4 regions of the Zoogloea sp. GW822-FHT05C07 genome follow, and region 2 is predicted to be linked to each of the others. Evidence: predicted binding sites of a transcription regulator. Region 2 holds the regulator's gene; each other region holds the start of a gene.

Region 1 (7,783 bases), 880 kb from region 2:
GAAGGTGGATCAGGCTACGGAGGGGGCTTCGTCCACCGGCAGGGCTTCATCTTCGTCGTCGAAGGCGGTATTGACCGGGACGATGGCGTTTTCCCATTTGGCGACGACGCTGGTGGCGATGGCGTTGCCGAGCACGTTGGTCACGGTGCGGCCCATGTCGAGGAAGTGGTCGATGCCCAGCACCAGCAGCAGGCCGGCTTCCGGCAGGTTGAACATCGGCAGCACGGCGGCAACGACGACCAGCGAGGCGCGCGGCACGCCGGCGATGCCCTTGGAGGACACCATCAGCACCAGCAGCATGGTGATCTGCGTGGTCAGGCTCATCTCGATGCCGTAGGCCTGGGCCACGAACAGCGCGGCGAAGGTGGTGTAAATCATCGAGCCGTCGAGGTTGAAGGAGTAGCCCAGCGGCAGCACGAAGCTGGTGACGCGGTTCTTGATGCCGAACTTCTCAAGTTGCTCCATCAGTTTCGGGTAAGCCGATTCGCTGGAGGCGGTGGAGAAGCCAAGCAGCATCGGGCCGCGGATCAGCTTGAGCAGGCGGAAGATGTCCTTGCCGAGCACGAAGTAGCCGGCAGCGATCAGCACGACCCACAGGGCGGCGAGCGCGGTGTAGAAGCTGAGCAGCAGCTTGCCGAAGACGAACAGCATACCCAGACCGTTGGTCGTGATGATGCCGGCGACGGCGCCGAAGACACCGACCGGGGCGAAGCGCATCACGTAGTCGGTGACCTTGAGCATCACATGGACGACTTCTTCCATCGTGCACACCAGGCTGCGTGCCGTCTGGCTATGCAGGTGGCCGAGGGCGGTGCCAAAGAACACGGCGAAGACCAGGATCTGCAGGATTTCATTGGCCGCCATTGCTTCGAAGATGTTCTTCGGGAAGACGTGGGTGATGAAGTCCTTCAGGTTCAGCGCGCCGGTCTTCAGATTGGTGGCGGTGCCGGCTTCCGGTAGCGGCACCGCGAGCGAGGCGCCCGGCTGCAGCAGGTTGGCGAACAGCAGGCCGAGCAGCAGCGAACAGAACGAGGCGCCGACGAACCAGCCGAGGGCCTTGAGGCCGATGCGGCCGACCGTCTTGGTGTCGCCCATGCCGGCCAGGCCGGCAACCAGGGTCGCGAAGACCAGCGGGGCGATGATCATCTTGATCAGGCGCAGGAAGACGTCGGTCAGGATGCCGAAGTAGGAGGCGATTTCCTTGGCCTGGGCGGGGGTGGCGGCCAGCGTGTTGCAGGCGTAGCCGACAATGATGCCGAGCACCAGGGCGATCCCGATCAGGGTCGTCAGCCGGTTCATTTTCATGGTGTTCTCCTTGTTTCCAGAAATGGAGGGCTGCTCAGGCGGCCCGGGTCGGGATCATTTGCGGCTTGGTCAGTATTTCCGGGCGCAGCACCTCGGCCAGCTGCTCGGCGTTCATCAGCTGGCGCGCGAGCACGATCTCGGCGACGCCCTTGCCGGTGGCGTGGGCTTCGGCGGCCACGTCGGTGGCGTTGGCGTAGCCGATGTAGGGGTTCAGCGCGGTGACGATGCCGATGGAGCGTTCGACGCTGGCGCGCAGGGCGTCCCGGTTGGCGGTGATGCCATCCACGCACAGGTCGGCCAGCGTGGTGCAGCCGCGGGACAGGTGCAGCACGCTCTTGAACAGGCTATGGGCGATGATCGGCTCGAAGGCGTTGAGCTGCAGTTGGCCGGCTTCGGCGGCGAAGGTGACGGTCATGTCGTTGCCGATGACTTCGAAGGCGATCTGGTTCACCACTTCCGGAATCACCGGGTTGACCTTGCCCGGCATGATCGAGGAGCCGGCCTGGCGGGCCGGCAGGTTGATCTCGCAGAAGCCGGCGCGGGGGCCGGAGGACAGCAGGCGCAGGTCGTTGCAGACCTTGGACAGCTTGGCGGCGACGCGCTTGAGCACGCCGGACAGCTGGATGAAGGAACCACAGTCCTGGGTGGCTTCGATGAGGTTGGGGGCGGTGACCACCGGGATGCCGCTGACTTCGACCAGACGGCGGCACACCAGGCCGGCGTAGTCCGGGTGGGCGTTGATGCCGGTGCCGATGGCGGTGGCGCCGAGGTTGATCTCGCGGATCAGCAGCGCGGCTTCCTTCAGGCGCTCCTCGTCCTCGCCCAGCATGGTGGCGTAGGTGGAGAACTCCTGGCCGAGGGTCATCGGCACCGCGTCCTGCAACTGGGTGCGGCCCATCTTCAACACGTCGGCGAATTCGTCAGCCTTGCGCTCGAAGGCGAAGCGCAAGTGGGCCATGGCGTCCACCAGGCGGAAGATGCCGACGTAGGTGGCCAGCTTGAGGGCGGTGGGATACACGTCATTGGTGGACTGGCTCATGTTGACGTGTTCGTTGGGGTGCAGGAACAGGTACTCCCCGCGCCGGTGGCCCATGATCTCCAGCGCGCGGTTGGCGATCACCTCGTTGGCGTTCATGTTGGTGGAGGTGCCGGCGCCGCCCTGGATGACGTCCACCACGAAGTGGTCGTGGTACTGGCCGGCGATCACTTCGCGGCAGGCCTTGACGATGGCCTCGGTGCGCTCGCTGTCGAGCAGGCCCAGCTCCTGGTTGGCCTGGGCGGCGGCGAGCTTGATCTGGGCGAGGGCGCGCACCAGATCGGGATAGGCGGCGATGGAGATGCCGCTGATGTTGAAGTTCTCCAGGGCCCGCAGGGTGTGCACGCCGTAGTAGGCGGCGGTGGGAACCTGGCGGTCGCCGAGCAGGTCGTGCTCCGTGCGGTAGATCGGGGTGGTCATCGTGTCTCCAGTGCTTTTGAATGTGATTTGGCGGGCCCTTGGAGAGGCCGTCGTGCCCATTCATTTGCAGGAGCTGTGCCACCGCCCGGAGCTCGATCCGGGTTTTTATCGATCTGTTTTTAAAGGGTTTTGTTTTCTCCGGTTACGTGGGCGTTCGGATTTCCGGAAAAGGGCCTGGAAAGGCGTCCGGAAATCCGAACGGTGCGGCGGGCGAGAGGGCTCAGTACCAGTTCGAATCGTCGTCGTCGGTCGCCTTGCGGGCGGCGGCCTTCACGCGGACGGCCTCTTCGCGCAGGAAGGTGACGATCTGCCAGATCTCCTCCTCGCCGAGGGCCATGCCGAAGGAGCCCATCTGGGTGTTGGGGCGGCCCTTGGAGATGGTGTCGAACATGAATTTGTCGGAGTTGGGGCCGCCGGGGGCCCAGGCGCCGCGCACGAGCTGCGGGCACTTGCCGCCGTGGCCGCGGGTGTTGTGGCACTGCTGGCAGTTGCGGCCGAAGAGCTCCTCGCCCTTGCGGGCGGCCTCGGCGCTGCCGGCGAGGGGATTGGCCGACGCAGTGGCGGGCGCACCGCCGGCCGGCGTCACGCCGAAGGCGTGGGCCAGGCCGCTGAGCCCGAGGGCGAGGCACAGGCCGATGGCGGAGGCCCGTTGCCGGACGGCACGGGCGGTGAGGGACGTGGGGGAGGTGGCGTGTTTCATGGTTCTCTGGTGTGGGGATCGTTGGAGTTTGATCACGGCGCCAGGCCGTGGGCCCTCAGGATGGCGGCGAGGCGGCCGTCGCTGCGCAGGCTGTCCACCGCGGCATTGACGTCGGCCAGCAGGGCCGGGGCGCCACGGCGCAGCGCGAAGACAAAGTGGGTGCGGCCGGCGTCGGGCAGCGCCAGCCCGTCCATCGTCGGTGCCTTGCCCAGCCGCCGGGCCTCGGCGAGGGCCGGCTGCCACAGTGCGGCGGCGTCCACGCTGCCGTCGGCGAGGGCTGCGAGGAGTGCGCCGTTGTTGCCGTAGGGCACCCGGTGCAGGTGCTGCTGGAACAGGTACAGATCGGCCGGCGTGGCGGTGACCACGCCGATCCGGCCGAGCCGGCGGGCATCGTCGAGGTTGCGCACCGGGGTGCGGGCGCCGACCAGCACGTAGCCGGTTTCCAGGTAGGGGGTGCTGGCCGCCAAGTGCTTCTCGGCCAGCTCCTCGTTGGGCCCGCCGCTTTCCGGGATGCCGGAGAACAGCGCGCAGGCATCGCCGGCCAGGTTCTGCGCGAGGGCCTTGCCGAGGCCGCCACGGTTCGGGATGGTTACCCACTGCAGGCGGACTTCCCGACCGAGCTGCGCGGCGACGGCGCGGGCCAGTTCGGCGTCGATGCCGCCGTCCGGCAGGCTGCTGGCCGAGAACGGGGGGTTGGCTTCGGCGAGGCAGACGGTCAGCGGGCCGCCGCCTGATTCTGCCGGGGGCGGCGCGCTGTTGGTCGGCTGGCCGTGGGCGAGCAGGGCCAGCAAGGCGCCGCAAAGGCGTGTGCGCTGTGTCATGGATCGCTCCGTGGGCGCGGCCGCATTTCGGCCGCCGCGCCCGTCGCTAGGGCAGGGGGTTAGCGGTACTGGGGCGTGAGGGCGAAAACCATCATGCCGCCGCCGCGGTTCTGGTGCTTGAACAGCTCACCGTACACCAGCGGCCACAGGCTGCCGCCGCCGGGGCCGTAGACGATGGCCACGTACTGCTGGCCGTTTACGTTGAAGGTGGTCGGGTTGCCGTGGATGCCGGTGCCGACGTTGAAGCGCCACAGGGTTTCGCCGGTGTCGTCGCGCATCGCCGAGAAGTAGCCTTCGGCGTCGCCGGAGAAGACCAGCCCGCCGGCGGTGGCGAGCAGGCCGCTGGTGGCCGGCGTGCTCTGCGGGCGGGACCATGCCAGCTTGCCGGTGGTGGCGTCGAAGGCCTTCACGCCGCCGGTGTAGGGGTTGGCCTTGAGGACCTTGGACGACAGGAACCACTCGCCCTGCTTCCATTCCATCTTCTTGGCCTGGATGTCCATCGAGCTGTCGATGTAGGGCACGTAGAGCAGCTTGGTGAGCGGGCTGTAGGCCGCCGGGTGCCATTCCTTGCCGCCGTCGAGGATGGGGGCGACGTCGGTGGCGACCTTGTCGTAGCCGGGCACCTTGTCCGGATTGACGATCGGGCGACAGTTGCCCTGGAAGCCGGTGACCCAGTTCACGCGGGCGATCGGCACCACCCAGTTGCACTTGCCGCTGTCCCGGTTGATGGAATAGACGTGGCCGTTGCGGTCGGCATGCAGCCACACCTTGCGGCCCTGGTCGTCGTCCACCAGGATGGTCTCGTTGTTGCCGTCGTAATCCCAGGAGTCGTTGGGGGTGTACTGGAAGTGGTGCTTGATCTTGCCGGTGGCGGCATCGAGGGCCAGCGTGGAGTTGCTGTACAGGTTGTCGCCGGCGCGCACGCGGGGGTCGAAGTCTGGCGAGGGGTTGCCGACGCCCCAGAAGATGGTCTTGGTCTTGGGGTCGTAGTTGCCGGTCAGCCAGGCGGAGGCGCCGCCGGTCTTCCACGAGTCGTTGGCCCAGGTCTTGGCGGCGGGGTCGTTGGCGCTGGTCGGGCGGGTGGTGGTCTGCCACACGGTCTTGCCGGTGTCCGGGTCGAGGGCTGTGATCTTGCCGACGTTGCCGCCCACGTCGGAGCCGGAGTTGCCGACTACGATCAGGCCGTTGGCGACCAGCGGCATCGATGTGTAGATCTCGCCGGTGCGGTAGTCGCCGAGCGCGACGTCCCACAGCACGCGGCCGGTGGTGTTATCGAGGGCGACCACGTGGCTGTCGAGGGTCGCCATATAGACCATGTTCTTGAACACCGCGACGCCGCGGTTGACGGCCTCGCAGCACAGGCGCGGGCCGATGTCGCCGGGCAGCGGGTGCTCGTACTTCCACAGCATGCGGCCGCTCTCGCCGTCGAGGGAGAAGACCTTGTTCTGGCTGGCGGTCACGTAGATGCGGCCGTTGACGACAGTGGTCTGGCTGTCCTGGGCGTCGTTCACGCCGAAGGACAGGTTCCACTTGGGCACCAGCCGCACGACGTTGTCGCGGGTGATCTGGTGCAACTGGCTGAAGCGCGTGGCCTGGTAGTCCTTGCCGTAGTGCAGCCAGTTGTTGGCGTCCTTGTCGGCGTTGATCAGCATGTCCTCGGACACGTAGTTGGGGCGCCACTTGAAGCCGGCTTCCAGGACGTCGACGCCGAGGGGCGGCTCCGGATCGGCAGGGGCCGCGTCGGCCGCCAGGGCGCCGGTGGCGAACAGGGTCGCCAGCGAGGCGGCCAGTACGGACCTGGAAATGCGTTGGGTTTTTCTCATCGTTTTGTCTCCCGCTTTGAGCGTGGTGTGGTGAGGCTTGTCGTCGGGGCGCGCGAGGTGGTGTCGCAACGGCCGGCCAGTTCCTTCAGCCAGCTTTGTGCCAGACGGTGAAATCTTTTCTTAACAAGGGCTTGCGTTCGGGGGGCGGTCGGCGGGCGAGACATCCCTCTCAATTCGGGCAGTCTGGCCGAGACAGGCGAGACAGTTGTCTCAAGCCCGCGGTGGTTCCCTGTACGGCGCGGTGAAAGGGGCCGGAGCGGACGCGGATGGCCCGGAGGGTGTAGTCTCGCCCCTGTCGGACGGGCGTCGGTCGCTCCTGTCCGTCATGCGTCGCGCCCAGCGTGATGCGTCGAGGCCGGTCGGGACGACCGGGATGCGGGCCGGATGCGGTGTGTGACGAGTGGATCGATGTCTTTGCGGATTGCAATAAACGGGTACGGGCGGATCGGACGGTGTTTCCTGCGGGCCTTGCTGGCCTCGCCGATGCGGGAAGGTTTTTCGGTGGTGGCGATCAACGAGCCGGCCGATCTGGACAGCATGGCCTACCTGACCCGCTTCGATTCCACCCACGGCTGTTTTCCGGGCACCGTCGAGGTCGGTGACGGCTGCCTGCGCATCGACGGCAAGGACATCCCGGTCTTCCACGCGGATACGCCGGAGGGTGTGGACTGGGCAAAGATTGGCGTGGACGTGCTGGTGGAGGCCTCCGGGCGCTACAGCTACCGGCCGGAACTGCAGCGCTTCCTCGACGCTGGTTGCCGGCGCCTGCTGCTGTCCCATCCGGGGCATAGCGCCGGGGACGTGGACCAGACCATCGTCTTCGGCATGAACCACGAGCTGCTGAGCGGCGCGGAGCGCATCGTGTCGGCGGCATCCTGCACCACCAACGCCATCGTGCCGGTGCTGTCCATCCTCGACGAGGCCTATGGGCTGGACCACGCGATGCTGACCACGCTGCATTCGGTGATGAACGACCAGCCGCTGATCGACGGCTATCACCATACCGACCTGCACCGCACGCGTTCGGCGATGCAGTCGATGATCCCGGTATCCACCGGCCTGGCCCGCGGCGTGCAACGTCTGCTGCCGCACTTGGCCGGGCGCATCGAGTCAAAGGCGATCCGCGTGCCGGTGGTGAATGTGTCGGCCATCGACCTGCTGGTGACCTTGAAGCGCGGCACCGACGCGGCCGACGTGAAGGCCCGCCTGCGGGCGGCGGTAGAAGGCCAGGGCTCGGGCCGCATGGCCTACACCGATGAGCCGCACGCCTCCATCGACTTCAACCACAGTCCCCACTCGGCCATCGTGGACGGAGGCCAGACCCGCATGAGCGGTGACCGCCTGCTCAATCTGCTGGTGTGGTTCGACAACGAATGGGGCTTCGCCAACCGGATGGTGGACGTGGCTGCGTTCTGGGGTTCGCGGATGGGCTGAGGGCGGGGCGGCGCTCTACCGGAGACCGGCCGCCTGGACGACGAGCTTGGGTGCGGGGGCTGCGCGTCATGCGCGCCCGGGCGTCCATCGACCTGAGGGGGCGCCGCGTTGCTTTCAGCGCTGCGGCGTGCCGTGCAGGGTTTCAGTCTGTCTCAATTGCGGGAACAGGCGCGTCCATAGTGCCACGACGATCAGCGTGGCCGCGCCGCCGATCAGTACCGAGGGCACTGCGCCGAACCATGCG
Region 2 (7,783 bases):
CCTCGGCGTGGCCCCCGACGCGATCACCATCGCCACCGTGCCGGGCGCCCTCGAAGCCCCGCTGACGCTGCAGACCATGGCGAAAAGCGGCCGCTACGACGCGCTGGTGGCCCTCGGCGCGGTGATCCGCGGCGAGACCTACCACTTCGAACTGGTCTCCAACGAGCAGGGCGCCGGCCTCACCCGCGTCACGCTGGACACCGGCGTGCCCATCGCCAACGGCATCCTCACCACCGAGGACGACGACCAGGCCCTGGCCCGCATGCAGGTGAAGGGTGCCGACTGCGCCCAGGCCGCCATCGAGATGGCCCGTTTGCTGAAGGCGCTGGCATGAGCACGCCGAACAAGTCCCCCCGCCGCCGCGCCCGCGAATTCGCGCTGCAAGGCATCTATCAATGGCTGCTGAGCCAGTCCTCGCTGACCTCCATCGAGAGCCAGATGGGCGAAGTGGGCGGTTTCGACAAGTGCGACCGCGACCTCTTCCTGGGCCTGCTGCGCGGCACCATCGGCAACGCGCCCGACCTGCAGGTGGCCTTCGCGCCCTACATCGAGCGCCCCCTCAACGAGCTGTCGCCGATCGAGCGCGGCATCCTGCTGATGGCCACCTTCGAACTGGTGCATCGCCCGGAAACGCCGTACCGCGTGATCATCAACGAGGCCATCGAGCTGGCCAAGGGCTACGGCGGCACCGACGGCCACAAGTTCGTCAATGGCGTGCTCGACAAGCTCGCCGCCCGCGTGCGGGCCGACGAGGTGGAAGCCAACGCCCAGCAGCGTCGCGGCCCCCGCAACAACGACAAGTCGAACTGAGCCGGCCCCGCCGCCGGACCGTCCCCGCGCGATGCCCTCCGAATTCGCCCTGATCCGCCGGCACTTCACGCGTCCCGCCCGCCACACCGACCTGGCGGTGGGCGACGACGCGGCGCTGATCCGGCCCCGGGCCGGCATGCAGCTGGCCATCTCCACCGACATGCTGGTGGCCGGCACGCATTTCTTCGCCGACACCGACCCGGAAGACCTGGGCTGGAAGACCCTCGCGGTGAACGTCTCCGACATCGCCGCGATGGGCGCCGAACCCCGCTGGGTGGTCCTCGCAGCCTGCCTGCCGAGCGCCGACGAAGCCTGGATCGAGGCCTTCGCCCGCGGCTTCTTTGCCTGCTGCGAGGCCTTCGGCATCGACGCGATCGGTGGCGACACCACGCGCGGGCCCCTCAACCTGTGTCCGACGATCTTCGGTGAAGTCCCCACCGGCACCGCCATCACCCGCTCCGGCGCCCGTCCAGGCGACGACCTGTGGGTGTCCGGCGCGCCGGGCCGCGCGGCCCTCGGCTTGGCCGACCTGCGCGGTGAGATTCAGCTGGCCGCGGCCTGCCGCGCCGACTGTCTGGCCGCGCTGCAACGGCCGCAGCCGCGGGTTGCCCTCGGCCTGGCCCTGCGCGGGCTTGCCAGCGCGATGCTGGACGTCTCCGACGGCCTGTTCGGCGACCTGAGCCACATCCTCGAACTATCCGGCGTCGGCGTGGAAATCGACGAAACCGCACTGCCCCTGGCCGCACTGACCACCGCCTGCGGCGACGCAGCGCGGGCCTTCGCCGCCTGTACCGCCGGCGGCGACGACTACGAACTGCTGTTCACCGCACCGGCCGAGCGCCGCGGCGACATCGCAGCCATTACGCAGCGCCTGCAACTGCCGCTGCACCGCATCGGCCACATTACCGAACAAGCCGAGCAACTCTCGCTGCGCACCCGCGACGGCCAGTTGCGACCGGCGCAGGCCAGCGGCTACGACCACTTCGGCCGCGGCGCATGAAGCCCACGCCGCGCTTTCTGGTTTCCGACCCAGCCCACTTCGTCGCCCTCGGCTTCGGCTCCGGCCTGGCACCGAAAGCCCCCGGTACCTTCGGCACGCTGGCCGGCTGGGCGCTGTTCCCTTTCGTATCGGCGCCGCTGTCCGACGGGATGTTCAGCGCGCTGCTGGTGGCCTGCTTCCTGTTCGGCATCCTGGCCTGCGAACGCACCGGCCGGGCTCTCGGCGTGGCCGACCACGGCAGCATCGTGTGGGACGAGATCGTCGCGATCTGGCTGGTGCTGTGGCTGACCCCAACCACGCTGGCCTGGCAGGCCGCCGCCTTCGTGACCTTCCGCTTTTTCGACATCGTCAAGCCGCCACCGATCCGCTGGGTGGACGAACGCACCCGCGGCGGCTTCGGCGTGATGCTCGACGACCTGCTGGCCGCCGGCTATTCGCTGCTCGTGCTGGCCATCCTGAAGAGGATCATCGGCTGATGGACGCTCAACTGGAAACCCTGTCCCGCCTCGTCGGCGAGCATCTGCAGGCCAAGGGCTGGCGACTGGCCAGCGCGGAATCCTGTACCGGCGGCTGGGTCGCCGAAGTGGTCACCGCCACGGCCGGCAGTTCGGCCTGGTTCGACTGCGGCTTCATCACCTACTCCAACGACGCCAAGTGTGCGCTGCTCGGCGTCTCGCCGATGACCTTGGCGCGTTACGGCGCAGTCAGCGAACAGACCACCGCGGCGATGGCCAGCGGCACGCTGGAACGCGCCGAGGCCGACCTGGCCCTGTCGATCTCGGGCATCGCCGGTCCCACCGGCGGCTCGCCGGAAAAACCCGTCGGCACCGTCTGCTTCGGCTGGATCCGCACCGGCGAGGCCGCCCAGACCGCGACCTGCCACTTCGACGGCGACCGGGAAGCGGTGCGCCACCAGGCCGTTGTCTTCGCCCTCGAAGAGCTGCTCCGCCGCTACCGCTGAAGCGCTTCGCCGCCGCCAGGCGCAATGCCAAAAAAGTCATCTGGCATGCGGATTGCAATAATGCTCAGCAATTTCGCTGGACGCCCGCCAGCGACTGTATAAAATACCAGCATCGCCACATGCTTCGTGGCGAAAATTTGCTGCGGCACCTGCGTCCACTCCTACGCAAACTCTGTGCCATAATCTCCAAAACCCTTATCACAAGGATCAAGACAAATGGATGACAACAAGGCCAAGGCCCTCGCCGCTGCCCTTTCGCAGATCGAAAAGCAGTTCGGCAAAGGCTCGATCATGCGCCTCGGTGACGGCGAGGTCGAAAGCGACATCCAGACCGTGTCCACCGGCTCCCTGGGCCTCGACATCGCCCTCGGCATCGGCGGCCTGCCCCGTGGCCGGGTTGTCGAAATCTATGGTCCCGAATCCTCCGGCAAGACCACGCTGACCCTGCAGGTCGTAGCCGAGATGCAGAAGCTCGGCGGCACCGCCGCCTTCATCGACGCCGAACACGCGCTCGACGTCACCTATGCCCAGAAGCTCGGCGTCAATATCGGCGACCTGCTGATCTCCCAGCCGGACACCGGCGAACAGGCCCTCGAGATCGCCGACATGCTGGTGCGTTCCGGCGGCGTGGACGTGGTCATCATCGACTCCGTCGCAGCGCTCACCCCGAAGGCCGAAATCGAAGGCGAGATGGGCGACCAGCTGCCTGGTCTGCAGGCCCGCCTGATGTCCCAGGCCTTGCGCAAGCTCACCGCCAACATCAAGCGCACCAACACGCTGGTGATCTTCATCAACCAGATCCGCATGAAGATCGGCGTGATGTTCGGCAGCCCGGAAACCACCACCGGCGGCAACGCGCTCAAGTTCTACGCATCCGTGCGCATGGACATCCGCCGCATCGGCACCATCAAGAAGAACGACGAGGTGATCGGCTCCGAGACCAAGGTGAAGGTCGTCAAGAACAAGGTCGCCCCGCCGTTCCGCGAAACCCTGTTCGACATCCTGTACGGCGAAGGCACCTCCCGCGAAGGCGAGATCATCGATCTGGGCGTCCAGCACAAGTTCGTCGACAAGTCCGGCGCCTGGTACGCCTACAACGGCGAGAAGATCGGCCAGGGCAAGGACAACGCCCGCGAGTTCCTGAAGACCAACCCGCACATCGCCCGCGAGATCGAGAACAAGATCCGCGTAGCGGTCGGCCTGCCCGAGATGGCCGCGGTGGCTCCGGCAGCCGCAGCGGCGGCCTGACGAAGCGGCCCCGGACGGCACGCCGATGACTGCAAGCCTGCATGAGCGCGCGCTACGCTGCCTGGCCCAGCGGGAACACTCCCGCGTGGAGCTGGCGCGCAAGCTCGGCACGCTCGGCAGCCACGAGGAGGTCGATGCCGAGCTCAACCGCCTCGTAGACCTCGGCCTGCTGTCCGATGCCCGTTTTGCCGACGCCTACGTGCGCGCCAAGGCCAGCCGCTTCGGTGCCGCCCGCCTGAAACTGGAACTGAGCCGCCGCGGGGTATCCTCCGAACTGATCGGCGACGCGATCGCGGAAAACACCGCTGAGAGCGAATTCGAACGGGCACGCGACATCCACCGCCGAAAATTCTCCACGCCGCCCGCAGACGCGCGAGAATGGGCACGGCAGGCGAGATTCCTTCAAGGTCGCGGCTTTTCCACCGAAATCATTCGTAGAGTCCTGAAAGAACACCCCGGCGATGAGCCTGCTTAAAGTCAGCAACCTGCGCAAGAAGTACAAGGCCCGCACGGTCGTTCACGACGTTTCCTTCAACGTCGGCAGTGGCGAGGTCGTCGGCCTGCTCGGCCCCAATGGCGCCGGCAAGACCACCTGCTTCTACATGATCGTCGGCCTGGTGGCCGCCGACGGCGGCGAGATCACCCTCGACGACGAGGTGCTGACCCATCGCCCGATCCACCAGCGCGCGCGCCTGGGGCTGTCCTACCTGCCGCAGGAGATGAGTGTCTTCCGCAAGCTGACGGTGGCCGAGAACATCCAGGCTGTGCTCGAGCTGCAGAGCCTATCCAAGGCCCAGATCGCCAGCCGCCTCGACGAATTGCTGAACGAGCTGGGCATCGAGCACCTGCGCGACAGTACCGCCATCTCCCTGTCCGGCGGTGAGCGCCGTCGCTGCGAGATCGCCCGCGCCCTGGCCACCGCCCCCCGCCTGATCCTGCTCGACGAGCCCTTCGCCGGCGTCGACCCGATCGCCGTCATCGACATCCAGAAGATCATCCGCTTCCTGAAGGACAAGGGGATCGGTGTGCTGATCACCGACCACAACGTCCGTGAAACCCTCGGCATCTGCGATCGTGCCTTCATCATCAACGCCGGCGAGGTGCTGGCCAGCGGCCGCCCGGACGAGATCGTTCACAACGAACAGGTCCGCCAGGTATACCTCGGCGAGCACTTCAGGCTCTGAGGCCCGATACGACTCATGAAGCCCAGCCTTCAGCTCAAACTCTCCCAGCATCTCGCGCTGACGCCCCAGCTGCAGCAGTCCATCAAGCTGCTGCAGTTGTCGACCCTCGAACTCAACCAGGAGATCGAGAAGATCCTCCTGGAAAACCCCATGCTCGAGCGGGAGGAGCCCGAGGGCGACCTCGGCTCGAGCCGCGTCGAGGCGCCCGGCCCCGTGGCGCCGGCGGGCAGCGAAGCCGCCCACGAGCGCGAGCAGGAGCAATCCCGGGAGGCGGAACGCGAGCGCGAGCCGGACCACGATTTCGACGGCAGCGGCGAAGCCGGCGAATGGGCTGCGGCGGGTAGCGGCGGGCAGCGCGACGACGACGACGAGACCGACTTCCAGGAGTTCCAGGCCGCCGTGCCATCCCTGCGCGACCACCTGGACGCTCAGGTCGCCCTGACCCCGCTGTCCGACCGGGACAGGGCGCTGGTGCGCTTCCTCATCGAGGCCCTCGACGACGACGGCTACCTCAGCCAGGATCTGGCTGACCTGCTGCCGCTGCTGCCCCCCGAGCTGGAAATCGAGCTCGACGATCTCAAGATCGCGCTGCGCCAGATCCAGAGCCTGGACCCGGCCGGCATCGGCGCCCAGGACGTGGGCCAGTGCCTGGCCTTGCAGCTGCATACCCAGCCCCCCGGCGAAGCCCGCGACCTGGCCATCGCCATCGTCAGCGAACACCTCGAACTGCTGGCTGCCCGCGACTTCCTGAAGATCAAGCGCGCCCTGCGCTGCAGCGACGACACGCTGCGCGAGGCCCATGCGCTGATCCTCAGCCTCAACCCGCGCCCCGGCGCCCAGTTCTCCCAGGCCGACACCCGCTATGTGGTCCCCGACGTGGTGGTCCGCAAGATGCGTAACAACTGGGTCGTCAGCCTCAATCCCGACGCGATGCCGCGCCTGCGCATCAACCAGCTGTATGCCCAGATCCTGCGCGACAACCGCGGCGCCAGCGGTTCCCTGTCCAGCCACCTGCAGGAAGCACGCTGGCTGATCAAGAACGTGCAGCAGCGTTTCGACACCATCCAGCGGGTTTCGCAAGCGATCGTTGACCGCCAGCGCCAGTTCTTCGATTATGGCGATGTGGCAATGCGACCGCTGACCCTGCGGGAAATTGCCGAACAACTGGATCTACACGAATCCACCGTTTCGCGGGTGACCACCCAAAAGTACATGGCCACACCGCGGGGCATTTTCGAGTTCAAGTATTTTTTCGGCAGTCACGTTGCCACCGACAGCGGTGGGGCTGCTTCCTCGACGGCGATTCGGGCGCTGATTCGCCAGCTCGTGGGAGCGGAAGACAAGAAGAAACCCTTGTCCGACGCCAAGATTGCCGAGTTGTTGGGCCAGCAGGGTATCGTCGTGGCTCGTCGGACAATTGCAAAATACCGCGAGTCCCTCGATATTCCGCCGGTCAGTCTGCGCAAAACCATCTGACAGAAAGGTAGCAACCATGAACCTCAACATCACGGGGCATCACGTCGAAGTTACGCCGGCCATCCGCGAGTACGTCACGAGCAAGCTGGACCGCGTGATCCGTCACTTCGACAACGTCACCAGCGTCGGCGTGATCCTCTCGGTGGAAAAGCTGCGTCAGAAGGCCGAAGTTACCGTGCACGTGCGCGGCAAGGACATCTTCGTCGAGAACGAAGATGCCGACATGTACGCAGCCATCGACGGGCTGATCGACAAGCTCGACCGCCAGGTCCTGAAGTACAAGGACAAGACCAGCGACCACGGTCACGACTCCCTGAAGCAACACCTCGCCGAGTCCTGATTCCCGGCGTCGCGTAATACCCTTTTCCCCGGGACCGTTGTGGCTATAATGCGCCCCAATTGACACAACGGCCCCGGCGGCCTCCGCCTCCGGATCTTCCTGAATCGCCTTTCACCGGCAACCTGTGTCGGCCCGTTCCGCACACGGGAGAGTCCTCGCATGAACCTCATCGCCAAACTTCTGCCGCCGACCAACGTGGTCGTCGGACTCGAGGCGAGCAGCAAGAAGCGCGCTTTCGAGCAAGCCGGCCTGCTGTTCGAGAACAACCACGGCATCGGCCGCAGCACAGTCTTCGACAGCCTGTTTGCCCGCGAGAAGCTCGGCTCGACCGGCCTCGGCCAGGGCATCGCCATTCCCCACGGCCGCATCAAGGGCCTCAAGGAGGCGCTGGGTGCCTTCATCCGCCTCGCCGAGCCGGTACCCTTCGACGCCCCCGACGGACGCCCCGTGTCGATGCTGTTCGTGCTGCTGGTTCCCGAGCAGGCCAACGAGCACCATCTGCAACTGCTGTCCGAACTGGCCCAGATGTTCAGCGACCGCAGCTTCCGTGAACAGCTGATGAGCGCGCCCGATGCCCAGGCCGCCCACACCCTTTTCGCCCAATGGGGCAGCCATGCGTCAGACGACAGTCAGCCGGCTGTTTGACGACAACCTGGAGCGCCTGCGGCTGCGCCACATCTGCGGCAGCCTGGCGACCCGCATTTCGGTCTCCGAAGACCGCATCTGGCCTGCCGACATGGTCGGCCACCTCAACCTGATCCACC
Region 3 (7,783 bases), 1.5 Mb from region 2:
TGTTCGGCATCGCCTGGGGCACGCTGCTGGCCATGGCCCGCCTGTCCGCCCTCAAGCCCCTGGCCTGGCTGGCCGCCGGCTACGTCAATCTGTTCCGCGCCATCCCGCTGGTGATGGTGCTGCTGTGGTTCTTCCTGATCGTCCCGCAGGTGCTGCGCGGCTTCTTCAATCTCGATCCGAACACCGACGTGCGCCTGGCCTCGGCGCTGGTCGGCTTCGCGCTGTTCGAGGCGGCCTACTACTCGGAGATCATCCGCGCCGGCATCCAGTCGGTGCCCAAGGGGCAGATCTCCGCCGCCTCCGCACTGGGCATGAGCTACGCCCAGGCGATGCGCCTGGTCGTGCTGCCCCAGGCCTTCCGCAACATGGTGCCGCTGCTGCTGACCCAGGCCATCGTGCTGTTCCAGGATACGTCCCTGGTCTATGTGTCGGCGCTGGCCGATTTCTTCGGCGCCGCCTACAAGATCGGCGACCGGGACGGACGGCTGGTCGAGCTGCTGCTGTTCGCCGGCGCCGTCTATTTCGTGATCTGCTTCGCGGCCTCCCAGGTGGTCCGCCGTTACCAGAAAAAGCTCAACGCCCACGTGGCGCACTGATTTCCGGAGCCCGAGATGATTTCCATCCAGAACGTTTCCAAGCACTACGGGGCCTTCCAGGTCCTCACCGACTGCTCCACCGAGGTCAAGAAGGGCGAGGTGATCGTCGTCTGCGGGCCGTCCGGCAGCGGCAAATCCACGCTGATCAAGTGCGTCAACGGCCTGGAGCCCTTCCAGAGCGGCACCATCAGCGTGGACGGCATCTCCGTCGGCGACCCGAAGACCGATCTGCCCCGGCTGCGCAGCCGTGTCGGCATGGTCTTCCAGCACTTCGAGCTGTTCCCGCACATGAGCATCACCGACAACCTGACCATCGCCCAGATCAAGGTGCTCGGCCGCGGCCGGGACGCCGCCACCGACAAGGGCCTCAAGCTCCTCGACCGGGTCGGCCTCAAGGCCCACGCGGACAAGTTTCCCGGCCAGCTCTCCGGCGGCCAGCAGCAGCGTGTGGCGATTGCCCGCGCGCTGGCGATGGACCCGATCTGCATGCTCTTCGACGAGCCCACGTCGGCCCTCGACCCGGAGATGATCAACGAAGTCCTCGACGTGATGGTCGAGCTCGCCCACGAGGGCATGACGATGATGTGCGTGACCCACGAGATGGGCTTCGCCAAGAAGGTCGCCAACCGCATCCTCTTCATGGACAAGGGCCAGATCGTCGAGGACGACGACAAGGACAGCTTCTTCGGCAACCCGCGCTCCGAACGCGCGCGCCAGTTCCTCGCCAAGATCCTGACCCACTGAGCCCAGCGCCATGCCCCGTCCGCGCATCCACCTGCTGGCCACCGGCGGCACCATCGCCGGCGAAGCCGATCCCGCCGCCGACAGCCCCCGTTACCGGGCCGGCGTACGCCCGGTGGAACAACTCCTCGCTGCCGTCCCCGGCCTGGACGCCACCGCCGAGCTGAGCGCCGAGCAGATCCTGTCCCTCGACAGCAAGGACATGACCCCCGCCGACTGGCTGGGGATCCTGGCTGCCGCGCGGCGTGCGCTGGCCGACCCGGCGATAAGCGGCGTGGTGATCCTGCACGGCACCGACACGCTGGAAGAGACCGCCTACTTCCTGCACCTCACGCTGCCCGGCGACAAGCCGGTGGTGCTGACCGGCGCCATGCGCCCGGCCGACCACCCGCAGGCCGATGGCCCGGCCAACCTGCGCGCCGCCGTGTGCCTGGCCGCCAGCCCAAGCGCCCAGGGCAAGGGCGTGCTGGCGGTGATGAACCGGACCGCCTACCCGGCGCGCTGGCTCGGCAAGGCCCGCACGAGCGGGCTGGACGCCTTCGAATCGCCGCGCCCATGGACCGACGGCCGCCCCGACGGGCGCTGCGCCGACCTGAGCCCGGCCACGCTGCCGCGGGTGGACGTGCTGATGGGCTACGCCGGCGCGCCGCCGGAGCTGGTGGATGCCTGCATCGCCGCCGGCGCCCGCGGCCTGGTGCTGGCCCTCACCGGCCACGGCAGCGTGCCCGCCGCGTGGCAGCCGGCCCTCGCGCGGGCCCGCGAACACGGCGTGGCGATCCTGCGCGCCAGCCGCTGCGCTGGCCCGGTGGACCACAACGCCAACGCCGACGACGACCGGGAAGGCTGGCTCACCGCCGGCGACCTGCCCCCCGCCAAGGCCCGCATCGCACTGATGCTGGCCCTCGCCCGTGGCGGCGAAGCACAGAGTTTTCTGCAGCTGGAAGAGTGATTCCGCCACGCGGCTGAATCATTGAGTGGCCTGACGAAAGGCTTTTGACACACCACCCGATCACCGGGGGGCGTGACAAAGATTTTTTGTCAGCCGAAAAATCGGCTTTTTCTACCCAAAAACTGGATTTTTCACGCCAAAGAATCGTCCAGCCGCACGACGGAATCGTTGCGTCACGTCACTAAATCGGCTGGGCACATGAAAAACTCGCCGGGTGACGTGGCAAAAGATTTTTGGCACGCCACCCGATCATCAGGAGATGCCACCCGAGCTTTTTGTCATGGGACAAACGGTTTTTTTCAGCCGGAATAATGATTTTTTCACGGGAAAAAATCATTCCGTCAGCGCACTCGCGGCGTCCCGCGGGAGGACGCCCACTCAGGACGTGGCGCCGCGCCCCTTGCGGGTGAAGGCCACGCGGGCCTCCTCCAGCACCTGAGCCAGCTCCTCGCGGGCCTCCAACGAGGACTGGATCAGCTTGTGCTCGTCGTGGCCGATGGCCTGCTGGCGGGCCAGCACCTCGGCGTCGTGGCGGGCGAAGCGATTGACCATCTGCTCGGCCAGCGCCGGTGGCTCGTTGAGCAGCTCCAGCGTCCACTTGGCCATTTCCAGGCTCGACGGCAGCGCCTCGCGGATCTGCCGCTCGATGCCCAGGTCCATCAGGCGGCTGGCGTGGAAACGGTTGCGCGCCCGCGCGACGATCTGCACGTGCGGGAAATGCTTACGCACCAGCTCGGCGGTGCGCAGGGAGGCTTCCACGTCGTCGATGGCCAGCACGAAGACCTTGGCCTGGCCGATCTGCGCCGCATGCAAGAGATCCAGGTGGGCCGCATCGCCGTAGAAGACCTTGAGGCCGAAGCGGCGCACGGTATCCACCTGGCCGGCATCGGAATCCAGCGCCGTGAAGCTGATGCCCCGCGCCAGCAGCAGGCGCCCGACGATCTGCCCGACGCGCCCGAAGCCGGCGATCACCACCTCGCTGCCGTCCTCCGGCATCTCGTCGAAGTCCCGCGGCACTTCATTCTTCTTGGCGGATTTGGCCAGCCAGTCGCCGAACATCAGCAGCAGCGGCGACACCGCCATCGACATGGCCACCACCAGCGTCAGCTTGTCGGCCTGCACTTCGCCGAGCACGCTGAAGGACTGGGCCGCATCGAACAGCACGAAGGCGAATTCACCGCCCTGGGCCAGCACCAGGGCCAGCAGGCGCGCATCCCCCGTCGTGCCGCCGAACAGACGCCGCAGCACGAACAGCACCACGCCCTTCACGACGATCAGCCCGACGGTGAGCTGGGCGATCTGCCATGGGAACTTGAGCAGCAGGTCGATGTTGGTGGACATCCCGACGGCCATGAAGAACAGGCCCAGCAGCAAGCCCTGGAAGGGCGCGATGGCCGCTTCCAGTTCGTGGCGGAATTCCGAGTCGGCCAGCAGCACGCCGGCCACGAAGGCGCCCAGCGACATGGACAGGCCGCCGGCCTGCATCAGCAGCGCCAGGCCCAGCACCGTGGCCAGCGCGGCGGCGGTGAACATTTCCCGGCTGTTCACCCGCGCCACGTGGCGGAACAGCATGTCCAGCGTCGGCCGGCCGATCACCGCCACCACCGCCAGCAAGCCGAGGCCGACCGCCGGATGGGTCAGCGCCGTCGACCGCCCGGTGCCGAACAGCGGGATCAGGGCCAGCAGCGGAATGACGGACAGATCCTGAAACAGCAGAATTGCGAAAGCCTCGCGCCCATGACGGGTAGAGAGTTCGCGCCGCTCGGCGAGGGTCGGCAGCACGAAGGCCGTCGACGATAAAGCCAGGATGATCCCCACCACCGTCGCCGCCGGCCACGACAGGCCCAGATAGCGGCCGGCGCCGGCCAGCGCCGCCGCCACCCCGAACAGCTGCAGCGCGCCGAGCCCGAACACCGAACGCCGCAAGGCCCACAGCCGCGAGGGCTTCAGTTCCAGGCCGATGACGAAGAGCAGCAGCACGACGCCAAGCTCGGCCGTATGGAGCAGGTTGTCCGGGTCGCGGACCAGCTTCACGCCAAAAGGCCCGATCAGTACGCCGACTGCCAGATAGCCCAGCACCGTGCCCAACCCGGCCCGTTTGAACAAGGGCACAAGAAGCACGGAGGCCAGCAGCAGCGCGGCAAGAGTGGTCAGGGATTGCATAACAGGAACGGGACGTCAGCGGGAACCCCAAGTCTCTCATAAACCGCTGTCCGGAATGCCAATGGAAGAATCTGGAAACACTCGCAGGCACTCGGAAACATTCGCGCCGTCATCACAATATTGGTGTTTTTGTCAGGAATATTTACACACTGCCCAGCAGGTTTCTCCACGGCCACCTCCACGCACGCCCCAAAGCCGCTCCCCATAAGGCCTTACGACAATTTCATCAAAACTGGCACGGCAAATGCTGAAGTTTCGTCAGAAATACCAAACATCGGCCTATCACGAAAGCCAAGAGGAGGTTTCATCATGAAACTCAATAAAAACAATCTACTATCCGCCGTTGCCATAACTTCCGCATTTTTTGCAAATGGTGCGCAGGCAGGCCCGATCGCCATCTACGATGGCCCGGCCATCAACAAGAGCTCCCCGGCCTGTGCCAGCTTCGGCGACGCCGTCAGCTGCTCCCTGCCCTTCCTCAACTTCCTGAATGGTCAGGCCCAGGGCACGACGACGTCGGCCGGCGGCTACGTCGTTCAGTCGTCCCAAGGCCTGCTGAAGGACTCCATCGTGGTCCAGGCCGGCGGCGCCGCCGCACTTAATAACGGCGACACCAGCCCGGCTCCGGCGCTGGTGGAGGACGGCTTCAAGTCGAATTCGGGCAGTGTCAACTTCCTGGCCACCGGCCGCTCGGACGGCACCACGATGTTTGCCGGCAACATGGCCGACCCGAGCAACAACAGCCTGTCCAGCACCCAGGACAACATCGGCACCTGGGACGTCAGCACCACCTGGCTGCGGGACGCACTGACCACGTCGGATGGCTTGCGCCACGAGTTGATGATCATGTTCGACTACAACCAGCCGCAGAGCTCGACGACGTCGATGGACATCTGGAGCCTGATCACGGTGCGCAAGTCCGGTGGCGGACTGCCCGACATCAATTACGAGTTCAACGGCAGCACCCAGGGCTACTCGAGCTTCACGAGCGGCAAGAACTTCCTGAGCCAGCCCTCGGCGTCGGATTTCGATACGGTGTCTGGCACCATCTGCCTGTACGACAACTCGCAGACCCTTGCCTACCCGGGTGGCTCCTGTCCGCACACTTATAACGGCGGCAATCTGGTCACTGAGGTCGACAACTCCCAGGGCACCGACAAGACCGAGTTCGCGGCCTTCCTGCCTGAGCTGAACGCGAACCTCGAGAACTACATCAAGCAGGGTTACGACACCATCTCCGTGCGCATGCTGATGGGCTGCTTCGGCGGCACGGATCCGAAGAACGGTCAGGGCTACCTGTCCAGCGGTCAGACCACCAACTGCGACAGCGGCGGCTTCGGCGACGTGTATCTGATGGGCGGCGCGGCCATGACGCAAGTCCCCGAGCCGACTTCGCTGGCTCTCGCGGCGCTCGGCCTGTTCGGTCTCTATCGCCGTCAGCGCAAGCAGTCCTGATCACCGCCGGTGGCGGGATGATCGAGCCGGGGCCCCGCCCCGGCTCTTTTCATTTGTGCCGCCTCACAGGCCCGGATCCTCGCCGCCGCCCGCCAGCGCCGCATCCACGACCCGCCGGCTGAGGTGCGGCGCAAAGCACTCGATGAAGGCGTAGATGTAGCCGCGCAGCCAGGCGTTCTTTCGCAGGCCGATGCGCGTCGTGCTCGACGCGAACAGATGGGCGGCATCCAGCATGCCCAGTTCTTTGTCCGCCACGGGGTCATAGGCCATCTTGGCGATAATGCCGACGCCGAGCCCCATCGCCACGTAGGTCTTGATCACATCCGAATCGATGGCGGTGAGCACCACGTTGGGCTTCAGGCCGCGCCCGGTGAAGGCCTCGTTGATGCGGTTGCGGCCGGTGAAGGCGAAGTCGTAGGTCACCAGCGGATAACGGGCGATGGCTTCCAGCGTCAGCGGCTGCGTCGTCAGGATGGGATGGCGCAGCGGCGCGACGACGCAGCGGTTCCACTGGTAGCAGGGCAACATCACGATGTCTTCGTGCTCGGCAATGGCCTCGGTGGCGATGGCGATGTCGGCCACGCCGGACAGCACGTAGTCGCAAACCTGGCGCGGGTTGCCCTGGTGGAAGGACAGGCGCACGTTGGGGTAGCGCGCCATGAAGGCCTGCACCACCTTCGGCAGCGCATAGCGGGCCTGCGTATGTGTAAAGGCGATCGACAAACTGCCGCTCGCCTCGTTGCTGAACTCGGCACCGACTTCGCGCAGGTTGTCCACTTCCTGGAGAATGCGCCCGACGATCGTGAGCACCTGCTTCCCGGGCTCCGTGATGTCCACCAGGCGCTTGCCGTGGCGCACGAAGATCTCCACCCCCAGCTCTTCTTCCAGCACGCGGATCTGCTTCGACACGCCAGGCTGGGAGGTGAACAGCGCCTCAGCGGCCTCCGACACGTTGAGGCCATGGCGGGCCACCTCGAATACATAGCGCAGTTGCTGGATGTTCATCGGCGCCAAACCCCGTGGAAGAAGCTGAAAATAGAATATTAGAACTATAAGTTCTAAAGGTTTAACCTAAAACACCTTCTTTGCTCTAACAACACGTTCTACGATGCGCCGCACAAGGAATTTGGGCTTATCATGAGTATCGCTTACACGATTGCCGGCTTCTCCGTGGGTGCCATCGTCGGTCTGACCGGCGTAGGGGGCGGGTCCCTGATGACGCCGCTGCTTGTCCTGCTGTTCGGTATCAACCCGTCGGTGGCCGTCGGGACCGACCTGCTCTATGCCGCCATCACCAAGGCCACCGGAACCGTCGCCCACGGCATGAAGGGCACGGTGGACTGGACGGTGACGCGCCGCCTGGCCACGGGTAGCATTCCCGCCTCGACGATCACGCTGCTGCTGGTGGGCTATTTCGCCCCCGGCGGCATTGGCGGCGCCGGCAGCCTGATCAAGGTTTCGCTGGGTATCGCACTGCTCCTCACGGCGGTGGCAATCGTGTTTCGCAAGCAGATCCAGGCCTACGCGCTGAAGCACTCCGGCGGCCAGGAAAATCCGCAGCGCACCAAGCTGCTGACCATCCTGACCGGTGCCGTGCTGGGCGTACTGGTGTCGATCTCTTCGGTGGGTGCCGGCGCTCTGGGCGTCAGCGCCCTGTTCTTTTTGTATCCGCGGCTGACGACCTTGCGCATCGTCGGCAGCGACATCGCCCACGCGGTGCCCCTGACGCTGGTGGCCGGCATCGGCCACTGGTTCCTCGGCAGTGTCGACTGGGCCTTGCTGGGCAGCCTGCTGATCGGCTCCCTGCCGGGCATCTGGCTGGGCAGCCACATTTCCACCCGCGTCCCCGACCGGGTGCTGCGTCCGATTCTGGCAACCA
Region 4 (7,783 bases), 910 kb from region 2:
GACCCAATCCCACCGATCGCGCACGCCCCGGCTCCAAGCACCACCTGATCACCGAAGCGCAGGGCATTCCGTTGGCGGTCATCCTGACCGGCGCCAATCGCAACGACGTAACCCAACTTTTGCCCTTGGTCGAAGCCATTCCACCTATTCGTGGCAAGCGGGGGCGCCCACTCTCCAAGCCCCGCATCATCCAGGCCGACCGTGGCTACGATCACGACAAGTACCGCCGGCCCCTTCACGCTCAAGGCATCAAGACCGAGATCGCCCGGCGCAACACGCCGCACGGCAGCGGCTTGGGCAAAACCCGCTGGGTGGTCGAGCGAACCATCGGCTGGCTCCACAATTACCGACGCCTGCGGGTTCGATTCGAGCGATTGGCCATCATTCACGAAGCCTTTATCAAGATCGCCTGCAGCCTTATTTGCTGGCGAAAACTGAACTGCGCGGAAAACTCATTTTGTTAGGTCTTCTTAGACCGAACCCTACCCACCTCCGACCAGATATCGACCAGACAACAAAAAAGCCAACCCGCTGGGGTTGGCTTTTTTGCTTGCAGATCAACGGCCTGCGGGAATCCGATGTGGAGCGGGCGATGGGAATCGAACCCACGGCATCAGCTTGGGAAGCTGAGGTATTACCATTATACGACGCCCGCTCGAAGGACCGTGATTGTACTTATGGCGAGGGCGGAGGGCAACCGGCGAGGCGTGGTAAACTGCGTTCATGTCTTCCCAAGTCTCTTCTACCCCCCTAGTCCTGACCGTCAACGGCGAGGCTCGCAGCTTCGAGGCGCCCCTCAGCGTGGCGGCACTGCTCGACGGCATGGGCCTGACCGGCAAGCGTCTGGCGGTGGAGCGCAACGGCGAGATCGTGCCGAAGGGCCGGCATGCCGAGGCCCAGCTGGTCGATGGTGACCGGCTCGAAATCGTCGTCGCTGTGGGCGGCGGCTGAGCCGCGACGCAGCGTTCCTGTCTGGCCGCGTGCCGTTTCTGCTCCCTACGTTCAACTCATTTTTCAGGTTGGCTTCCCCATGGATGATTTGCTGACGATTGCTGGCAAGAGCTATTCCTCCCGGCTGCTGGTGGGAACCGGCAAGTACAAGGACTTCACCGAGACCCGCGAGGCCATCGTGGCCAGTGGCGCGCAGATCGTCACCGTGGCGATCCGCCGCACCAACATCGGCCAGGACCCGAAGGCGCCGAGCCTGCTGGATGCGCTGCCGCCGTCCGAATTCACCTACCTGCCCAATACGGCCGGCTGTTACTCCGCCGAGGACGCGGTGCGTACGTTGCGCCTGGCCCGTGAGCTGCTGGACGACCACAAGCTGGTCAAGCTGGAGGTGCTCGGCGACCCGCATACGCTGTTCCCCAACATGCCGGAAACCCTCAAGGCCGCAGAAGTGTTGGTGAAGGAGGGCTTCGAGGTGATGGTCTACTGCGCCGACGACCCGATTCAGGCGAAAATGCTGGAAGATATCGGCTGTGTGGCGGTGATGCCGCTGGCCTCGCTGATCGGCTCCGGCATGGGCATCCTCAACCCGTGGAACGTGCAGCTGGTGCGTGACGCGGTGAAGGTGCCGGTGCTGGTGGATGCCGGCGTCGGGACTGCGTCCGACGCGGCCATCGCGATGGAGCTGGGCTGCGACGGGGTACTGATGAACACCGCGATCGCGCTGGCCAGGGACCCGGTGAAGATGGCCGGCGCCATGAAGAAGGGCGTCGAGGCCGGCCGTGAGGCCTTCCTGGCCGGCCGCATGCCCAAGAAGTACTACACCGCCAGCCCGAGCTCGCCGACCAGCGGCCTGATCGGCAGCTGAGCCGCTTTTCGATCGACCCGCGGCGCGCTGAGGCGCGCCGTTTTGCATTCGGAATCCGCCATGAGCGAAGAACAGCAAACGCCCCACACTGACGAATCCGACGAGCAGCCGGCCACGCCGGGCGGCCGTCTCACGTCCCAGTCCATCCGCAGCTTCGTGCTCCGCCAGGGGCGCATGTCGGAAGCCCAGCACCGTTTCCTCGACGAGATGATGCCCAAGGTCGGCCTGGCGTACCGGCCGGAGCCGGTGGATCTCGACGCGGTCTTCGGGCGCAAGGCGCCGCATATCGTCGAGATCGGCTTCGGCATGGGCCAGGCTACCGCCGAGATCGCCCGGGTGCGTCCGGGCGACGACTTCGTCGGCATCGAGGTGCATGCGCCCGGCGTCGGCGGCCTGTGCAAGCTGATCGACGAGGGCGGCCTGACCAACCTGCGCATCGTCCAGCACGATGCGGTGGAAGTGCTGCGCGACATGATCCCGGAAGGCTCGCTGGCCGGCGTGCATATCTACTTCCCGGATCCGTGGCCGAAGAAGCGCCACCACAAGCGCCGCCTGGTGCAGGGGCCCTTCGTCAAGCTGATCGCCTCACGGCTGGCACCCGGCGGCTACCTGCACTGTGCCACCGACTGGGAGGAATACGCCCACCAGATGCTGGAGGTGCTGTCCGCCGAGCCGCTGCTCGCCAACACCGCCGACGGCTTCGCACCGAAGCCGGACTACCGGCCGCTGACAAAGTTCGAGAACCGTGGCATCAAGCTCGGCCACGGCGTCTGGGACGTGGTCTTCAAACGGGTCTGAAAATGGCCCTCAAACGACTGCCCGCCGGTGCCTGGCTGATGGGCATCCCCGGCCTCTTGTGCCTGCTCGCTGGTGCGTTGTTGCTGGCCGGCTTCGGCACCGATCTGAATCCTTTGCTGCAGGAGTCGGGCGCCGGGCTGGTGTCGCTGGTGTCCGGTGTGGCGCTGGTCGGCAGCGCCGCCTTTCCGTTGGTGCTGGCGGAACTGGCGGCGAAGGACGAGGCTCCCTAGGAAACATCGGCCCGTCCCCGGTTTCCTTGCCTCCCGCGGGGGCGGGGCGAAGCCTGGTCCTGGACTCTCAGTAGATCTTCGCCTCGCCGGGCGGGCGGGTCTTGAAGCGGCGGTGCACCCAGTAGTACTGGGCGGGCATCGTGCGCACCAGGTCTTCGATGCAGGCGTTCATGCGGCGGGTGTCGGTTTCCACGTCGCTGCCCGGGAAATCCGTCCACGGTTCTCCCAGTTCCACCACGTAGCCCTGGCCGCCAGGCAGCATGCGCGTCACGCAGGGCACCACTACCGCGCCGCCGAGCCTGGCCAGGCGCGGAAGTGCTGACAGCGTGGCGGCCTGCACGCCGAAGAAGGGTACGAAGACCGAGTCTTCGGGGCCGTTGTCCATGTCCGGCAGGTAGTAGAAGGGCCGGATCTCCTTCATCGCCTTGATCGACGCCCGCACGCTCTCGTCCCGGCGCAGCAGCACCTGGCTGCCGAAGCGGCTGCGGCCGTGGTAGAGCCAGCGGTCGATGACCGGGTCTTTCTGGCGGGCGTAGATGCTGACGCAGTCGAACGATGATGCGATGCGCGTGCCGCCCAGGTCGAGGCCGAGGAAGTGCGGGGTCAGCAGGATCACCGGCTGGCGTGCTTCGATCAACTTGGCGAGCTTCTCCTCATCCTGAATGTGCACGATCTGGCGTACCCGCTCTTCCGGTGCGAACCACGCGATGCCGCGCTCGATCAGGCTGCGTCCGGCCAGCGCGAAGTGTTCCTTGGCCAGCGCGCGGCGTTCGGCTTCGGGTTGATCGGGAAAGCACAGGCGCAGGTTTGTGAGCACTACCTTGCGGCGCGGCGCGATGATCCAGTACAGCAGCAGGCCGAGGCCACGGCCGATGGGGGCCTGTATGGACAGGGGCAGCCAGTGGAGCAGCCACAGCAGGGCGACGACGATACGGCTCATTGTTGGTTTTCTCGGGAGACGGGAGGTGTGGGAGGTGAGGTGGGTGCGGCGCCACGGGGGCGCTTGTAGCGGTTGTAACCCCACAGGTACTGGGACGGATTCTCGCGGATCAGGGCTTCCATCTCGCGGTTGATGGCGGCGGCACGGATTTCAGTGTCGCCAGTCAGTGCTTCGAGGGCCGGGCGCAGGCGCAGGTGGAAGCCGCTGCCGCCGGGCAGGCGTTCGGCCCATGCGAAGATCGTGCTGACGCCGGATACCTCGGACAGGCGGGCGGCCAGCGTCATCGTGTAGGCCGGGCGACCGAAGAAGGGCAGCCAGGCGCCTTCGCCGGCGCCGGGCACCTGGTCCGGCAGCATGCCGACTGCTTCGCCGGCGCGCAGGGCCTTGATCAGGCGCCGCACGCCACCCACGTCGGCCGGCGCCAGGCGCATGTTGCCGCGGCTGCGCCCGGCGTTGATGACGGGTTGCAGCACCGCCTTGCGTGGAGGCCGGTAGAGTACCGTGATCGGCTTGTGGGTGGAGAAATACTGGGCGGTGATCTCGAAGCAGCCCAGGTGCGGCGTGATGAACAGGATGCCGCCACCGCTGGCTTCGGCGGCTTCCACGTGCTCCCAGCCGCTGACTCGGACGACCTTGGTGACGATCTCGGCCTGCGGGCGCAGCAGCAGCCACGGCAGCTCGAGCGCCTGCTTGCCGGTTTCTCCGACCGCTTGGCGCCAGGTCCGGGCGGCCTCGTCCGGCCCGAGGGCCCGCGCCAGGTTGTCACGCAGGCGCCGCCGGTAGGTGGGCGAACAGGCGTAGGTGAGCCAGCCGGCGATGCAGCCCAAGTGTTGCAGAATGCCCAGTGGAAGACGGGCAAGCAGGGAGAAAATACGTGACGCCATCAGCGTTTGGGGTGCGGCCGAATTGACGGCCGAAGGAGCAAAGCTATAATTGTGATTCCGCCGAGTTAATCCGACAACTTGCAGGGCGGTGGCGGTCCGCGATTTTCGTCTGCGGACTGCCGGCAAAAATACTGCTAAAGCGTCGCCGCTCCGAGAATCCCCCGAGACGGCAACGCCGTCAGACATGGGGATTTTTTGTTTCTTAGGAGCGTTTCAATGGCAAGCGAATACCTGTTCACGTCCGAGTCCGTTTCCGAAGGCCATCCCGACAAGGTCGCCGACCAGATCTCCGATGCGGTGCTCGACGCGATCCTGGCCCAGGATCCGCGCGGCCGTGTCGCATGCGAAACCCTGGTGTCCACCGGCCTGGTGGTGATCTCCGGCGAGATCACGACGAATGCCGACATCAACTACATGGACATCGCCCGTAACACCGTCAAGCGCATCGGTTACGACGATTCCGAGATCGGTTTCGACTACAAGAGCTGCGCGGTGCTCACTGCGATCAACCGCCAGTCCTCCGACATTGCCCAGGGCGTGAACGAAGGCGAGGGTCTCGACCTGGACCAGGGCGCCGGCGACCAGGGCCTGATGTTCGGCTACGCGACCAACGAGACGCCGAGCCTGATGCCCTTCCCGATCTACTACGCGCACCGCATCATGCAGCGCCAGGCCGAGGTGCGTAAGGACGGCCGCCTGCCGTGGCTGCGCCCGGACGCCAAGAGCCAGCTGACCGTCAAGTACGTGGACGGCAAGCCGGTGGCGATCGACACCGTGGTGGTGTCCACCCAGCACCATCCGGACATCTCCCACTCCGCGCTCACCGAGGCGGTCATCGAGGAGGTCATCAAGCCGGTGCTACCGAAGGAGCTCCTGGGCGACAACACCCGCTACCTGATCAACCCCACCGGCCGCTTCGTCATCGGCGGCCCGAACGGCGACTGCGGCCTGACCGGCCGCAAGATCATCGTCGACACCTACGGTGGCGCGGCCCACCACGGCGGTGGTGCGTTCTCCGGCAAGGATCCGTCCAAGGTGGACCGTTCCGCCGCCTACGCCGGCCGCTACGTGGCCAAGAACGTGGTGGCGGCCGGCCTGGCCGACCGCTGCGAGGTGCAGGTCGCCTACGCGATCGGCGTCGCCAAGCCGGTGAGCCTGATGGTGGAAACCTTCGGCACCGGCAAGATCTCCGACGAGAAGATCGTCGAGCTGATCCAGGCCCACTTCGACCTGCGTCCTAAGGGCATCATCGCCAGCCTCGACCTGCTGCGCCCGATCTACTCGCGCACTGCCGCCTACGGCCACTTCGGTCGTGACGAGGCCGACTTCACGTGGGAGAACACCGACAAGGCCGCCGCGCTGCGCGCCGCTGCCGGCCTGTAATTCCCGACTGCGGGTCAGCAAAAGGGGCGCTCCGCGGAGCGCCCCTTTTGTTTGCTAGCCGCGCATCACTTGTCGCTGCGCAGCGGGCTGTACTCCACCGGCACCCAGCCGAAGGCCTTGCCGTCGGCACGGATGTGGCCGAGGCCGGGGAAGGGCAGATGCATGCCGGCGACGGTCATCTTCTCCTTGGCGGCCCAGGAGAACAGCTTCTTGCGGGTCGCCACGGCCTGCTTCTTGTCGCTGTCGAACTCGATGGCGACGTCCGGGCGGGCGAATTGCACCGCGTAGCTGTGCACTGAGTCGCCGAGGATCAGCAGGCGCTGGCCCTTCGATTCGATCAGGTAGGCGCTGTGGCCCGGCGTGTGGCCGACCGCTGCTACCGGTTTGATGCCTGGTGCCAGCTCGGCGTCGCCGCTGAACGGCTTCCACTTGCCGGCGGCCTGGTAGGGCGCGGCGGCCTTGCGGGCGATCGCGAACATCCCCTGCCTGTCCTTCGGGGCCTTGGCGGCGTTGTCTTCGGACAGCCAGAAATCGCTTTCGGTCTGATTCACGCGGATTTCGGCGTTGGGGAAGAGGGGCTTGCCATCGGCGTCCAGCAGGCCGGCGACGTGATCGGGGTGCAGGTGGGTCAGCAGCACCAGATCCACCTGTTCCGGCTTGTAGCCGGCGGCGCGGATGTGCTCGGCGACGTAGCCGAGGGTTGGGCCGAAGACCTTGGCGGTGCCGGTATCGACGAGGATCAGCTTGCCGCCGGCGTTGATCAGGTAGGTATTGACGGCGGTCTGCACCTTTTCGCCGGCGATGAACAGGCGTGCCAGCAGTTGCTGGACCTCGGCCTGGCTGGCGTTGGTCAGCAGCTTGGCGTCGAGGTCCACGTAGCCGTCGTAGAGGGCGGTGAGCTCATAGTCGCCGACGTTCAGGCGGTAGTAGCCGGGCACCTGGGTCTTCACGGCCGGCGCTTCGGCAAAGGCCGGGGCGACGGGGAGCAAGCTGGCACTGACGGCGAAGGCAAGGGCGCTGAGACTGCGGCGGATCATTGGGGCATCTCCGGAGGGCTGAAAAGGACAACAGGATAATCCGGATCACGCGTCCGTGGTATGGACGGCCAGCCACACGCTGTCCGGGCCGGTGGCGGCGACGCGGTGGCGGCAGCCGGCGGGGATCACCAGCCAGTCGCCCGACGCGAGCGCCACGCGGCGGCCGTCGTCGAATTCCAGCTCGGCGCAGCCCTGGACGAGCATTACCCATTCGTCGCCGGCCTGGTCGTACCAGGAGCCGGGCGGGCTGGCGTGGCGGTGGGAGACGATGCGTTCAATGCGCGTGCCGCCGGTTTCGAAGAGGGTCTCGAATGCTTCGTCGGGGCCGGGGGCGGGGAGGTTTTGCAGCAGATTGCGGAGAGGCATACCGGCGAATCCAGGGGGAGGATCGGCCAGTATGCCTCAGCGCGGGAGCCGGCCGCGCTGGCGGTCGGTAGGGCTGCAAGAAAGGGGCTACGCCGGGAGAATCTCTGTCAGGGTTTTGGGGGTCTTGTGTGCCCCGGCGCGCCGTTTAAGCGGTGGGATGGTCGGTTGTACGATCATCTTTAATGCGTTTAATGCTACGCCGCGCGCCATGATGCAGCCAATTGAATGTGGGCATGGATTGAATAGTGTCTGCCTATTGCTTCACACAGCTTTGCATTCAGATCGATTGCGCGGGCTAGGCGGGCGCGGGGTACGCGCTTAAGCTAGCA

The links. The regulator sigma-54, encoded in region 2, starts transcription at its own class of promoters, with help from an activator protein. The targets are predictions, from matches to a motif close to TGGCACGCTTNCTGCTNA.
Region 1: the regulator sigma-54 is predicted to act here: its motif matches at 2,825-2,842, upstream of aspA (aspartate ammonia-lyase).
Region 3: the regulator sigma-54 is predicted to act here: its motif matches at 4,683-4,700, upstream of AC3QL2_RS05790 (PEP-CTERM sorting domain-containing protein).
Region 4: the regulator sigma-54 is predicted to act here: its motif matches at 4,789-4,806, upstream of metK (methionine adenosyltransferase).

The regions. Positions count from the first base shown of each region.
Region 1 is NZ_CM179510.1:3,626,072-3,633,854, forward strand. It holds gene AC3QL2_RS16810 (dicarboxylate/amino acid:cation symporter) at 10-1,305, opposite strand; gene aspA (aspartate ammonia-lyase) at 1,340-2,761, opposite strand; gene AC3QL2_RS16820 (c-type cytochrome) at 2,982-3,461, opposite strand; gene AC3QL2_RS16825 (transporter substrate-binding domain-containing protein) at 3,494-4,282, opposite strand; gene AC3QL2_RS16830 (PQQ-dependent dehydrogenase, methanol/ethanol family) at 4,342-6,105, opposite strand; gene AC3QL2_RS16835 (type I glyceraldehyde-3-phosphate dehydrogenase) at 6,514-7,539, shown strand; gene AC3QL2_RS16840 (MFS transporter) at 7,654-7,783, opposite strand, start outside.
Region 2 is NZ_CM179510.1:2,748,027-2,755,809, reverse strand. It holds gene ribH (6,7-dimethyl-8-ribityllumazine synthase) at 1-334, shown strand, start outside; gene nusB (transcription antitermination factor NusB) at 331-810, shown strand; gene thiL (thiamine-phosphate kinase) at 842-1,810, shown strand; gene AC3QL2_RS12970 (phosphatidylglycerophosphatase A family protein) at 1,807-2,286, shown strand; gene pncC (nicotinamide-nucleotide amidase) at 2,286-2,771, shown strand; gene AC3QL2_RS12960 (hypothetical protein) at 2,762-2,920, opposite strand; gene recA (recombinase RecA) at 2,988-4,019, shown strand; gene recX (recombination regulator RecX) at 4,045-4,494, shown strand; gene lptB (LPS export ABC transporter ATP-binding protein) at 4,481-5,203, shown strand; gene AC3QL2_RS12940 (RNA polymerase factor sigma-54) at 5,219-6,679, shown strand; gene hpf (ribosome hibernation-promoting factor, HPF/YfiA family) at 6,696-7,019, shown strand; gene ptsN (PTS IIA-like nitrogen regulatory protein PtsN) at 7,179-7,664, shown strand; gene hprK (HPr(Ser) kinase/phosphatase) at 7,633-7,783, shown strand, end outside.
Region 3 is NZ_CM179510.1:1,220,932-1,228,714, forward strand. It holds gene gltK (glutamate/aspartate ABC transporter permease GltK) at 1-596, shown strand, start outside; gene AC3QL2_RS05775 (amino acid ABC transporter ATP-binding protein) at 612-1,340, shown strand; gene AC3QL2_RS05780 (asparaginase) at 1,351-2,286, shown strand; gene AC3QL2_RS05785 (monovalent cation:proton antiporter-2 (CPA2) family protein) at 2,665-4,449, opposite strand; gene AC3QL2_RS05790 (PEP-CTERM sorting domain-containing protein) at 4,759-5,904, shown strand; gene cysB (HTH-type transcriptional regulator CysB) at 5,968-6,909, opposite strand; gene AC3QL2_RS05800 (sulfite exporter TauE/SafE family protein) at 7,042-7,783, shown strand, end outside.
Region 4 is NZ_CM179510.1:1,840,975-1,848,757, reverse strand. It holds one part of gene AC3QL2_RS08790 (IS5 family transposase) at 1-464, shown strand, start outside; tRNA gene AC3QL2_RS08785 (tRNA-Gly) at 582-655, opposite strand; gene thiS (sulfur carrier protein ThiS) at 724-951, shown strand; gene AC3QL2_RS08775 (thiazole synthase) at 1,031-1,816, shown strand; gene trmB (tRNA (guanosine(46)-N7)-methyltransferase TrmB) at 1,877-2,614, shown strand; gene AC3QL2_RS08765 (hypothetical protein) at 2,617-2,844, shown strand; gene AC3QL2_RS08760 (LpxL/LpxP family acyltransferase) at 2,912-3,784, opposite strand; gene AC3QL2_RS08755 (lysophospholipid acyltransferase family protein) at 3,781-4,668, opposite strand; gene metK (methionine adenosyltransferase) at 4,885-6,051, shown strand; gene AC3QL2_RS08745 (MBL fold metallo-hydrolase) at 6,117-7,088, opposite strand; gene AC3QL2_RS08740 (cupin domain-containing protein) at 7,134-7,454, opposite strand.